DNA from 4 places in the Rhizobium sp. BK275 genome. Region 3 is predicted to be linked to each of the others. Evidence: predicted binding sites of a transcription regulator. Region 3 holds the regulator's gene; each other region holds the start of a gene.
What was found. The regulator PhoB, encoded in region 3, activates phosphate uptake and scavenging genes when phosphate is short. The targets are predictions, from matches to a motif close to TGTCATNNANCTGTCAT.

Region 1: ppk2 (polyphosphate kinase 2) is a predicted target of PhoB. The motif match lies at 952-968, and genes of this name have one in related genera.
Region 2: FHT82_RS14720 (PhoX family phosphatase) is a predicted target of PhoB. The motif match lies at 1,294-1,310, and genes of this name have one in related genera.
Region 4: FHT82_RS22515 (UDP-2,3-diacylglucosamine diphosphatase) is a predicted target of PhoB. The motif match lies at 941-957, and genes of this name have one in related genera.

The regions. Positions count from the first base shown of each region.
Region 1 covers NZ_JACHZL010000004.1:538,054-540,256, forward strand. Annotated here, with positions in the region: gene ppk2 (polyphosphate kinase 2) at 1-899, opposite strand, end outside; gene FHT82_RS16110 (ABC transporter substrate-binding protein) at 1,233-2,203, shown strand, end outside.
Region 2 covers NZ_JACHZL010000004.1:260,335-262,537, reverse strand. Annotated here, with positions in the region: gene FHT82_RS14725 (aspartate aminotransferase family protein) at 1-1,151, opposite strand, end outside; gene FHT82_RS14720 (PhoX family phosphatase) at 1,399-2,203, shown strand, end outside.
Region 3 covers NZ_JACHZL010000002.1:470,424-472,626, forward strand. Annotated here, with positions in the region: gene phoU (phosphate signaling complex protein PhoU) at 1-252, shown strand, start outside; gene phoB (phosphate regulon transcriptional regulator PhoB) at 479-1,162, shown strand; gene FHT82_RS08210 (pyrroline-5-carboxylate reductase) at 1,290-2,078, opposite strand.
Region 4 covers NZ_JACHZL010000007.1:266,045-268,247, forward strand. Annotated here, with positions in the region: gene FHT82_RS22510 (FAD-binding oxidoreductase) at 1-815, shown strand, start outside; gene FHT82_RS22515 (UDP-2,3-diacylglucosamine diphosphatase) at 1,024-1,836, shown strand; gene FHT82_RS22520 (MFS transporter) at 2,026-2,203, shown strand, end outside.

The DNA.
Region 1 (2,203 bases), on a different contig from region 3:
TCAGGGACGTAGAGTTCCGGCGGAACCGGGATACGCTGGTAGTCTTCGTGACGCACGCGCTCGGGAAGCACGATCTCTTCCTTCGGGACCTCTTCATAGGGAATCTGGCTCAGCATATGCGCGATGCAGTTCAGGCGCGCCCGCTTCTTGTCCACCGCCTGGACGATCCACCACGGCGCTTCGTCGATATGCGTGCGGTCCAGCATCTCTTCCTTGGCCTTGGTATATTCTTCCCAATGGACGCGGCTCTGCAGGTCCATCGGCGAAAGCTTCCACTGCTTCAGCGGATCGTGGATGCGCATGTTGAAGCGGAATTCCTGCTCCTCGTCGGTAATCGAGAACCAGTACTTGATGAGGATGATGCCGGAACGCACCAGCATGCGCTCGAATTCCGGCACCGAACGGAAGAACTCTTCCAGCTCATCCTTCGTGCAGAAGCCCATCACACGCTCGACACCGGCGCGGTTGTACCAGCTGCGATCGAAGAGCACCATTTCGCCCGCTGTCGGCAAATGCGGAACATAGCGCTGGAAATACCACTGGTTCCGTTCGCGCTCGGTCGGCGCCGGAAGGGCGACCACGCGGCAGACACGCGGGTTGAGGCGCTGGGTCACGCGCTTGATCGCGCCGCCCTTGCCGGCGGAGTCGCGGCCTTCGAAAAGCACGACGACCTTGAGCTTCTTGTACTGGACCCAGTCCTGAAGACGAACGAGCTCATGCTGCAGGCGGAAGAGCTCGCGGAAGTAAAGCTTGCGGTCGAGCGTCTGCTCGGCCGGGCCGGACATGCCTTCAGCAACCAGCTCGTCGAGCCGGTCCTCCTCCATCTGCATTTCCAGCTCCTCGTCGAAGCTATCGGCGATTTCGTTCTTGATACGGTCGAGCTGAGTGTTTTCGATCATGGCACGCTCCCTATTCAATCCGCTCGATAAAGCACGTTCTCGCCATAGCTATATGACAGAGTTACGACGATCGAAAATTTGCTTTGGCAAAACGCAAAATCAGGAGGGGCGAAACACCGTCGGCCGAAGCTTTCATGGCCGTTTTGCCAAGCCCAATTGGCGGGGCTGACTGATGGCGGCAGCTTGTGCCATGTCAAGTTTTATGTATACATTGATGTTGCTGAGCAATTTCGCGACATCAGCTTTTTCCTCTGGAGGAGAGAGGGAAAACGTTCGGGTCGCGGGCATATCTCCCGGAGAGAGGTATGGTGCGCAACAATGGGAGGAGTATACATGATTTCGTTTTCGAGAAGACTATTGATAGCCGGCGCGGCGCTCGCCACACTTGCCGGCGCGCCTGCATTTGCACAGGAAACGGTCAAGATCGGCGTGATCCTGCCGATGACGGGTCCTTTCGCCTCAACCGGACGCCAGGTCGAGGCCGGCGCTCGCGCATACATGGCAATCAATGGCGACACGGTTGCAGGCAAGAAGATCGAACTTGTCCTGCGTGACGATACCGGTACCGCCGATCAGACCCGCCGCATCGCCCAGGAACTCGTCGTCAATGACGGCGTCAAGATGCTCGTCGGCTTCGGCCTGACGCCGCTTGCCATGGGTGTCGCCCCGGTTCTGAATCAAGCCAAGGTCCCGGCCATCATCACTTCGGCCACGACCTCAGCCATCATGAAACAGTCGCCCTATTTCGTGCGCACCTCGATGGCCGGCCCGCAATCCGCCGTTCCGGTCGCCACTTGGGCTGTCCAGAACAATCTGAAGCGGGTCGTCACGCTGGTGACCGATTACGGTCCAGGCATCGACATCGAAAAGGGCTTTACCGACCAGTTCAAGAAGGAAGGCGGCACGGTCGTCGAAGCGCTCCGTGTTCCCTTGCAGAACCCGGATTTCGCACCCTTCCTTCAGCGCGTGCGCGATGCCAAGCCTGATGCCCTCTTCGTCTTCGTGCCTTCGGGCGTCGGCGCAATCTTCATGAAGCAGTTCGTCGATCGCGGCCTCGCAGATGCTGGCATCAAGCTGATCGCCACCGGCGACGTGACCGATGACGACCTCTTGAACGGCATGGGGCCGGCTGCCAAGGGCGTGATTACCGGACACTTCTATTCGACCGATCACGACAGCCCGGAAAACAAGGCCTTCGTCGCCGAAATTCGCAAGACCAACAAGAACATGCGCCCGAACTTCATGTCGGTCGGCGGTTATGACGCCATGCATGTCGCCTATGCCGCGCTCGAAAAGACAGGCGG
Region 2 (2,203 bases), on a different contig from region 3:
GGGTCGAGCTCGATGGCGCCGATGAGGCCGGTATTTCTGATGTCGATGACGTTGGGGCAATCTTTCAGCGAGTGCAGCGCGTCGGCCCAATAGTCAGAAAGCTCGGCTGCGCGGGTCAGCAGGCCTTCTTCCTTGTAGGTGTCGAGCGTCGCAAGCGCTGCGGCCGAGGCGATCGGGTTACCGGAATAGGTATAACCGTGGAAGAACTCGATCATGTGCTCGGGGCCATTCATGAAGGCATCATGGATTTCCGAGGTCACGAAGACGGCGCCCATCGGGATGACGCCGTTGGTCAGGCCCTTGGCGGTGGTGATGATGTCGGGCTTCACGTCGTAATACTGGGCGGCGAAGGGGGCGCCGAGGCGACCGAAACCGGTGATGACTTCATCGAAGATCAGCAGGATGCCGTGCTTGGTGCAGATTTCACGCAGCTTCTGCAGATAGCCCTTCGGCGGAATGAGAACGCCGGTGGAGCCGGCGACCGGCTCGACGATGACGGCGGCGACGGTGGACGCGTCATGCAGGGTGACGATGCGCTCGAGTTCGGTGGCGATATCGCCACCGTGCTCGGGTTCGCCGCGGGTGAAGTTGTTCTTGCCGGGCAGATGGGTGTGCGGCATGTGGTCGACGCCGGTCAACAGGGTGCCGAACATCTTGCGATTGGTGACGATGCCGCCGACGGAGATGCCGCCGAAATTGACGCCGTGATAGCCGCGCTCGCGGCCGATCAGGCGGAAGCGTGAGCCATTGCCCTTCACGCGGTGATAGGCGAGCGCCACCTTGAGCGCCGTTTCCACCGATTCAGAACCGGAATTGGTGAAGAGGACATGGTCCAGGCCTTCCGGCGCGATGTCGACCAGGCGGTTGGCGAGCTCGAAAGCCTTGGGATGGCCGAGTTGGAAGGCCGGGGCGTAATCGAGTTCGCCGGCCTGCTCGCTGATCGCCTCGGTGATCTTCGGGCGGCAATGTCCGGCATTTACGCACCAGAGGCCAGCCGTACCGTCCAGCACCTGACGGCCGTCATGGGTCTGGTAGTACATATCCTTCGCACTCACGAAGAGGCGCGGTTCCTTCTTGAACTGACGGTTCGCGGTAAAGGGCATCCAAAAGGCGCGAAGGTCGTTTGGCGTTGCATTCAGGCGGTTGGACATGCTGTTCTCCTGGCCGTTGGGGAGGCCGTTCCCGTTTTAAGCTTGGCGCCGATTATATTTTTACTGCCCGGTCAAATTATCAGCGCCCGGCAAGGCGTCAAGCCGAAGAAGCGCCGCCCTCTGCCGTTCCCGACACTTCGGTCGTCATCAATCCTTCGCCCGGCATTGCTACAAAAATCGATGGCCGCAATGGCCGAGGACATTCCATTCATTTCCTTGAAATTCAACCATTTTACCGGAGGTAGTCATGACGGACCGCCAGAAGACCAGGCCGCGCCCCAATCCGCGGCGTGCATTTGCGCCGAGCTACGGCACCATTCTCGAAGAAGGCGTTCGTCGCCGTACCGTTCTGAAGGGCTTCATCGCTGCCATGGGCGCGGCCGCTTTTGCGCCGGCGCTCGAAGCAACGAAGGCAGAAGCCGCCGAGTCGAGCCTTACTTTCCCCGAGCTGAAGCGCGTGCGCGACACCGCCGACCACTGGCCCGAAGGTTACGAGCGCCAGATCCTCATTCGCTGGGGCGACGCGCTCTTTACCGACAGCCCGGAATTCGATGTCACCAAGCTCGACGGCAAGGACGCCGAGCGCCAGTTCGGCTACAATAACGATTTCACGCAGTTCCTGCCGCTGCCCTGGGGCGAGAAGAGCTCCGATCATGGCCTGATGGTCGTCAGCCATGAATATGCCACGCCCTTCCTGATGTTCCCGGGACTGACGATGGACAATTACCGTGAGAAGATGACCGAAGACCAGATCCGTGCTGTCATGGCCGCTGTGGGCGTCTCGGTTTTCGAAGTGCGCAAGGACGGCAACCGGTGGCAGGTCGTCAAGGACGGCAAATATAACCGCCGCATCCACATGAGCACGGAAATCGGCATTTCCGGCCCGGCCGCCGGCGACGATCGCCTCAAGACCAAGGCCGATCCAACCGGCACGGTGGTCTTCGGCACGATTTCGAACTGCAATGGCGGCATCACGCCCTGGGGCACGATGCTGTCAGGCGAAGAAGGCGCGATGGACGTATTCGCCGGCGACTATACCAAGCTGGCGAACC
Region 3 (2,203 bases):
CGCGAACGCGACGACGAGATCGACGCGATGTACACCTCGCTGTTCCGCGAACTCCTGACCTACATGATGGAAGATCCGCGCAACATCACGAGCTGCACGCATCTTCTCTTCTGCGCCAAGAACATCGAACGCATCGGCGACCATGCGACCAACATCGCCGAGACGATCTACTACATGGCGACCGGCGCCCAGCCGGAGGGCGAGCGTCCGAAGGACGACAGCTCCAATACCGTCGGTGCGGTAACGGAGTAATCCTGATCCGCCGATTGCATGCGCGTCCCATGCGGGGCGCGCCAAAGCATGTCGCGCAAAAGTGTGCAGCGGTTTTGCGATAACGACATGCGAAAAAAGCTTAAAGCGCGGCAGCGAATCCGAATGATCGCGACACGCTTTAAGTGCAGCCAATTCCGAGTTCCTGCATGATCCCTTGCTTAAATCACCCCCGGTTTAAGGATCATGCATTAGGAGACTGACACGCATGATCCCAAGAGTTGCAGTTGTTGAAGATGAAGAGGCGCTGAGCGTGCTTCTCCGCTACAACCTCGAAGCGGAAGGTTTCGAGGTGGATACGATCCTTCGTGGCGACGAGGCCGAAATCCGGCTTCAGGAGCGCACGCCGGACCTGCTCATCCTTGACTGGATGCTGCCGGGTGTTTCCGGTATCGAGCTCTGCCGCCGGCTGCGCATGCGGCCGGAGACCGAACGTCTGCCGATTATCATGCTGACGGCGCGCGGCGAAGAGAGCGAACGCGTTCGCGGTCTCTCGACTGGCGCGGACGACTATGTCGTCAAGCCCTTCTCCACGCCGGAACTCGTTGCCCGCGTCAAGGCGATGCTGCGTCGTGCTCGTCCGGAGGTTCTTTCCAGCGTTCTGAAGTGCGGGGATATCGAGCTCGATCGCGAAACCCATCGCGTTCATCGCAAGAGCCGCGAAGTCCGCCTCGGCCCGACCGAATTCCGCCTGCTCGAATTCCTGATGTCGTCGCCGGGCAGGGTCTTCTCCCGCTCGCAGCTTCTGGATGGCGTCTGGGGCCACGATATCTATGTGGACGAGCGCACGGTCGACGTCCATGTCGGCCGCCTGCGCAAGGCGCTGAACTTCTCCAACATGCAGGATGTCATCCGCACCGTTCGTGGCGCGGGATATTCCATGGAAGCCTGATCCGAGTGATCGGAGGTCCAGACGGGTCGCTCGCTTGCCGGGCGGCCCGTTTGTCTATTCGGCACCCCCAGCTTCTTGTGAAAGCCGACACCAGGCGCCGAAAGCCAACCTCGAGAGGATCTGCCTTCTACAGACGGATGCGCACAAGAATTCGATCAAGAGCCTTTTGCAGAGCCGCCGCGCCGCCAAACGCGCGAAAGTCTTCGAGCACCTGTTCATTCAATCCGCCCTTGGTCGAATGCTCGTCGATGAGTTCATCGAAACTCGCGACAGGTTTTGAACGGGCAGCATGGGCGAGGCCGGAAAACAATTGACGGAGGTAGGCGTCGCCAGCCGTTCCCGAGAGCCCCTTGCTCTGTAGCCAGGTCGACGTCGCGTCCAGGATGCCGAAATAGGTGGCCATCAGGCAGCTCGCCACCGCGAGAAGTTCGAACTCCTGCTTGTCTTCAACCTGGATCGCCGTTCCGAGCGCCGAAAAGAGGGTGTGGGAAACCTCGTCGGGCGGGTAGATCGCGGTCGCCCCCTGGAGATCTGCGACGAACGGAAGTGGAATTGCCAGGCTCAGGCGAACCGGCTGATCGATCCACGCCAGCAATTGATCCATGGGCGTGGCCGCGACAAAGCTGATGACATGGTGGCCCGGCCGAAATCGGAGCGAGCGGATGACCTCCTCGGCAATTTGCGGCCTCACTGCCAAAAATACGAGATCGGAGCGGTCGAGAACATCCTGGTTGCCCACAGCGATCGTTACATTCCGGTTTGCCGCCGCAAGGCGGGCGGCGACGCCTGCGCTGCGCGGTGACAGCACGATCGGTGTGTCGCGAAACGCTGTCTTGCCCAATCCGGTGACGACGGCCTCGGTAATCGTGCCCGTCCCGACGAACCCCATTGTCATCTGCTTTGGATCGATCTCCATTGGCACCCCTAAGCGACTGTTTTCGCCGCGCTGCTCGACGAGAATACCGCATCTGTATCAGAAAATTGCGTTACAGCGCCATGACCGCCTTCCATGCCTGTTGAGGGCTGAAACGCCTTGATGGC
Region 4 (2,203 bases), on a different contig from region 3:
GCGTCGTGACCTCCTTCGAGTTCAAGCTCAACCCGCTCGACACCGAGGTTCTCGCCGGGCTCGTCGTGCATCCCTTCGCCGATGCGGAAAAGGTGCTGAAGGAATACCGGCAGGCGCTGGAGGCGGCGCCCGACGAACTGACCTGCTGGGTGGTGATGCGCCAGGCGCCGCCGCTGCCCTTCCTGCCGGCCGAATGGCATGGCAAGGAGATCGTGGTGCTGGCGATGTGCTATTGCGGAGATGTCGCGGCGGGTGAAAAGGCTGCGGCCAGGTTGCGCGCTATCGGAAAGCCGATTGCCGATATCGTCGGCCCGATGCCGTTCACCGGCTGGCAGCAGGCCTTCGATCCGCTGCTCACACCAGGTGCGCGCAATTACTGGAAAAGCCAGGATTTCGCTTCCCTTTCCGATGCGGCGATCGACGTGCTGCTCAAGGCGGTGCGCAGGCTGCCCGGCCCGGAATGCGAGATCTTCATCGGTCATGTCGGGGGTGCTGCCGGCCGCGTGGCCAACGAGGCCACCGCGTTTCCGCAGCGCAGCTCGCATTTCGTCATGAACGTGCATGCCCGCTGGCGGGAAACAGAGATGGATGGAAGCTGCGTCGGCTGGGCGCGCGAGCTTTTCGAGGCCACCAAGCCGCATGCCGTGGGAACCGCCTATATCAACTTCATGCCTGACGACGAAACCGACCGGGTCGAAGCCGCCTATGGCGCCAACTACGCCCGCCTTGCTGAGATCAAGCGGCGTTACGATCCGAACAATCTGTTCCGGATGAACCAGAACGTGAAGCCGATGGCGACGGTGCGGACTGCCTGAGGATTGATGTTTTAGGAAAGGAATTTCGCGCCAGCGCCGGAATGTGGAGGTGTTGGCGTGAAGTCGGCCACCCAGCGCTCCACATCTAGCCTGTATGAACAGGTTGCACCGCTTTCCCACAGCCTTGTCATCTTCCTGAAACACGAGTCTGATTTTGGAAGACCAGACGAAGAACGATGGGACACGAGCGGAAAGGCTTGTGACAGACATGATGGAACCTCGGCGCTTCCGCACCCTCTTCATTTCCGATGTGCATCTCGGCTCGAAGGCCGCCAAGGCGGATTTCCTGCTGGATTTCCTTAGATATCACGAGGCAGACACGATCTACCTCGTCGGCGATATCGTCGATGGCTGGCGCCTGAAGCGCAGCTGGTATTGGCCGCAGGTCTGCAACGACGTGGTCCAGAAGCTCTTGCGCAAGGCGCGCAAGGGTACGCGTGTCGTCTATATCCCCGGCAATCACGACGAATTCCTGCGCGCCTTTCCGGGCATGCATTTCGGCGGCATCGAGGTCGTTGAGCGCATCATCCATGACGGCGCCGACGGCAAGAAGTACCTGATCCTGCATGGCGACGAATTCGACGTCGTCGTGCGCAACGCCCGCCTGCTCGCATATCTCGGCGACTGGGCCTACGACACGGCGATCCGCATCAACATCGTGCTCGCAGCGGTCCGCCGCCGCCTTGGCATGCCCTACTGGTCCTTCTCGGCCTGGGCGAAGCTGCAGGTCAAACATGCCGTCAATTTCATCGGTGAGTTCCAGCGCGTGGTTGCCGAGGAAGCCCGCAAGAACGGCGCCGACGGCGTCATCTGCGGCCATATCCATCACGCCGTGATCGAGGATATGGACGGCATCCGCTACATCAATACCGGCGACTGGGTCGAAAGCTGCACGGCGATCGTCGAGCATGAGGACGGCACGTTCGAACTCATCACGTGGCGCGCATTGGCCAGCAACGTGCCGGCGCTGACCTCAATCGAATTGCTTGAAGAGGGCGATTTCGCCCCGCAGGCTGCCTGAATATTGTGGGCGTACCGCACCGGCCTAGCCGGTGCACCAGGAATTTAGCCGTTGCCGCCTGGCGACAGGCCCTATTTATTTTTTAAATCGTTTCGACTTATCTCCGAAACGTTACAGCAGGGCTATTTCTCGCCATAGTCGTGTCGGATTGGATGTGTTAGGCAACGCAGAGTTTCCTTCAGGTCCACCATGATTCCCGCACAAAATCCCTTAACAGGTGAGGGAGCGCCGCCGCGCTTCCGGCTGTTCAGCGCGCTTTGCTACAGCGCGCCGCTGCTGGTCAACGGTATCGTCCTGCCCTTCTTCCCCGTCTGGCTTTCGACTCACCAGTTCAATGATCATCAGATCGGCACCATCCTCGCCGTGC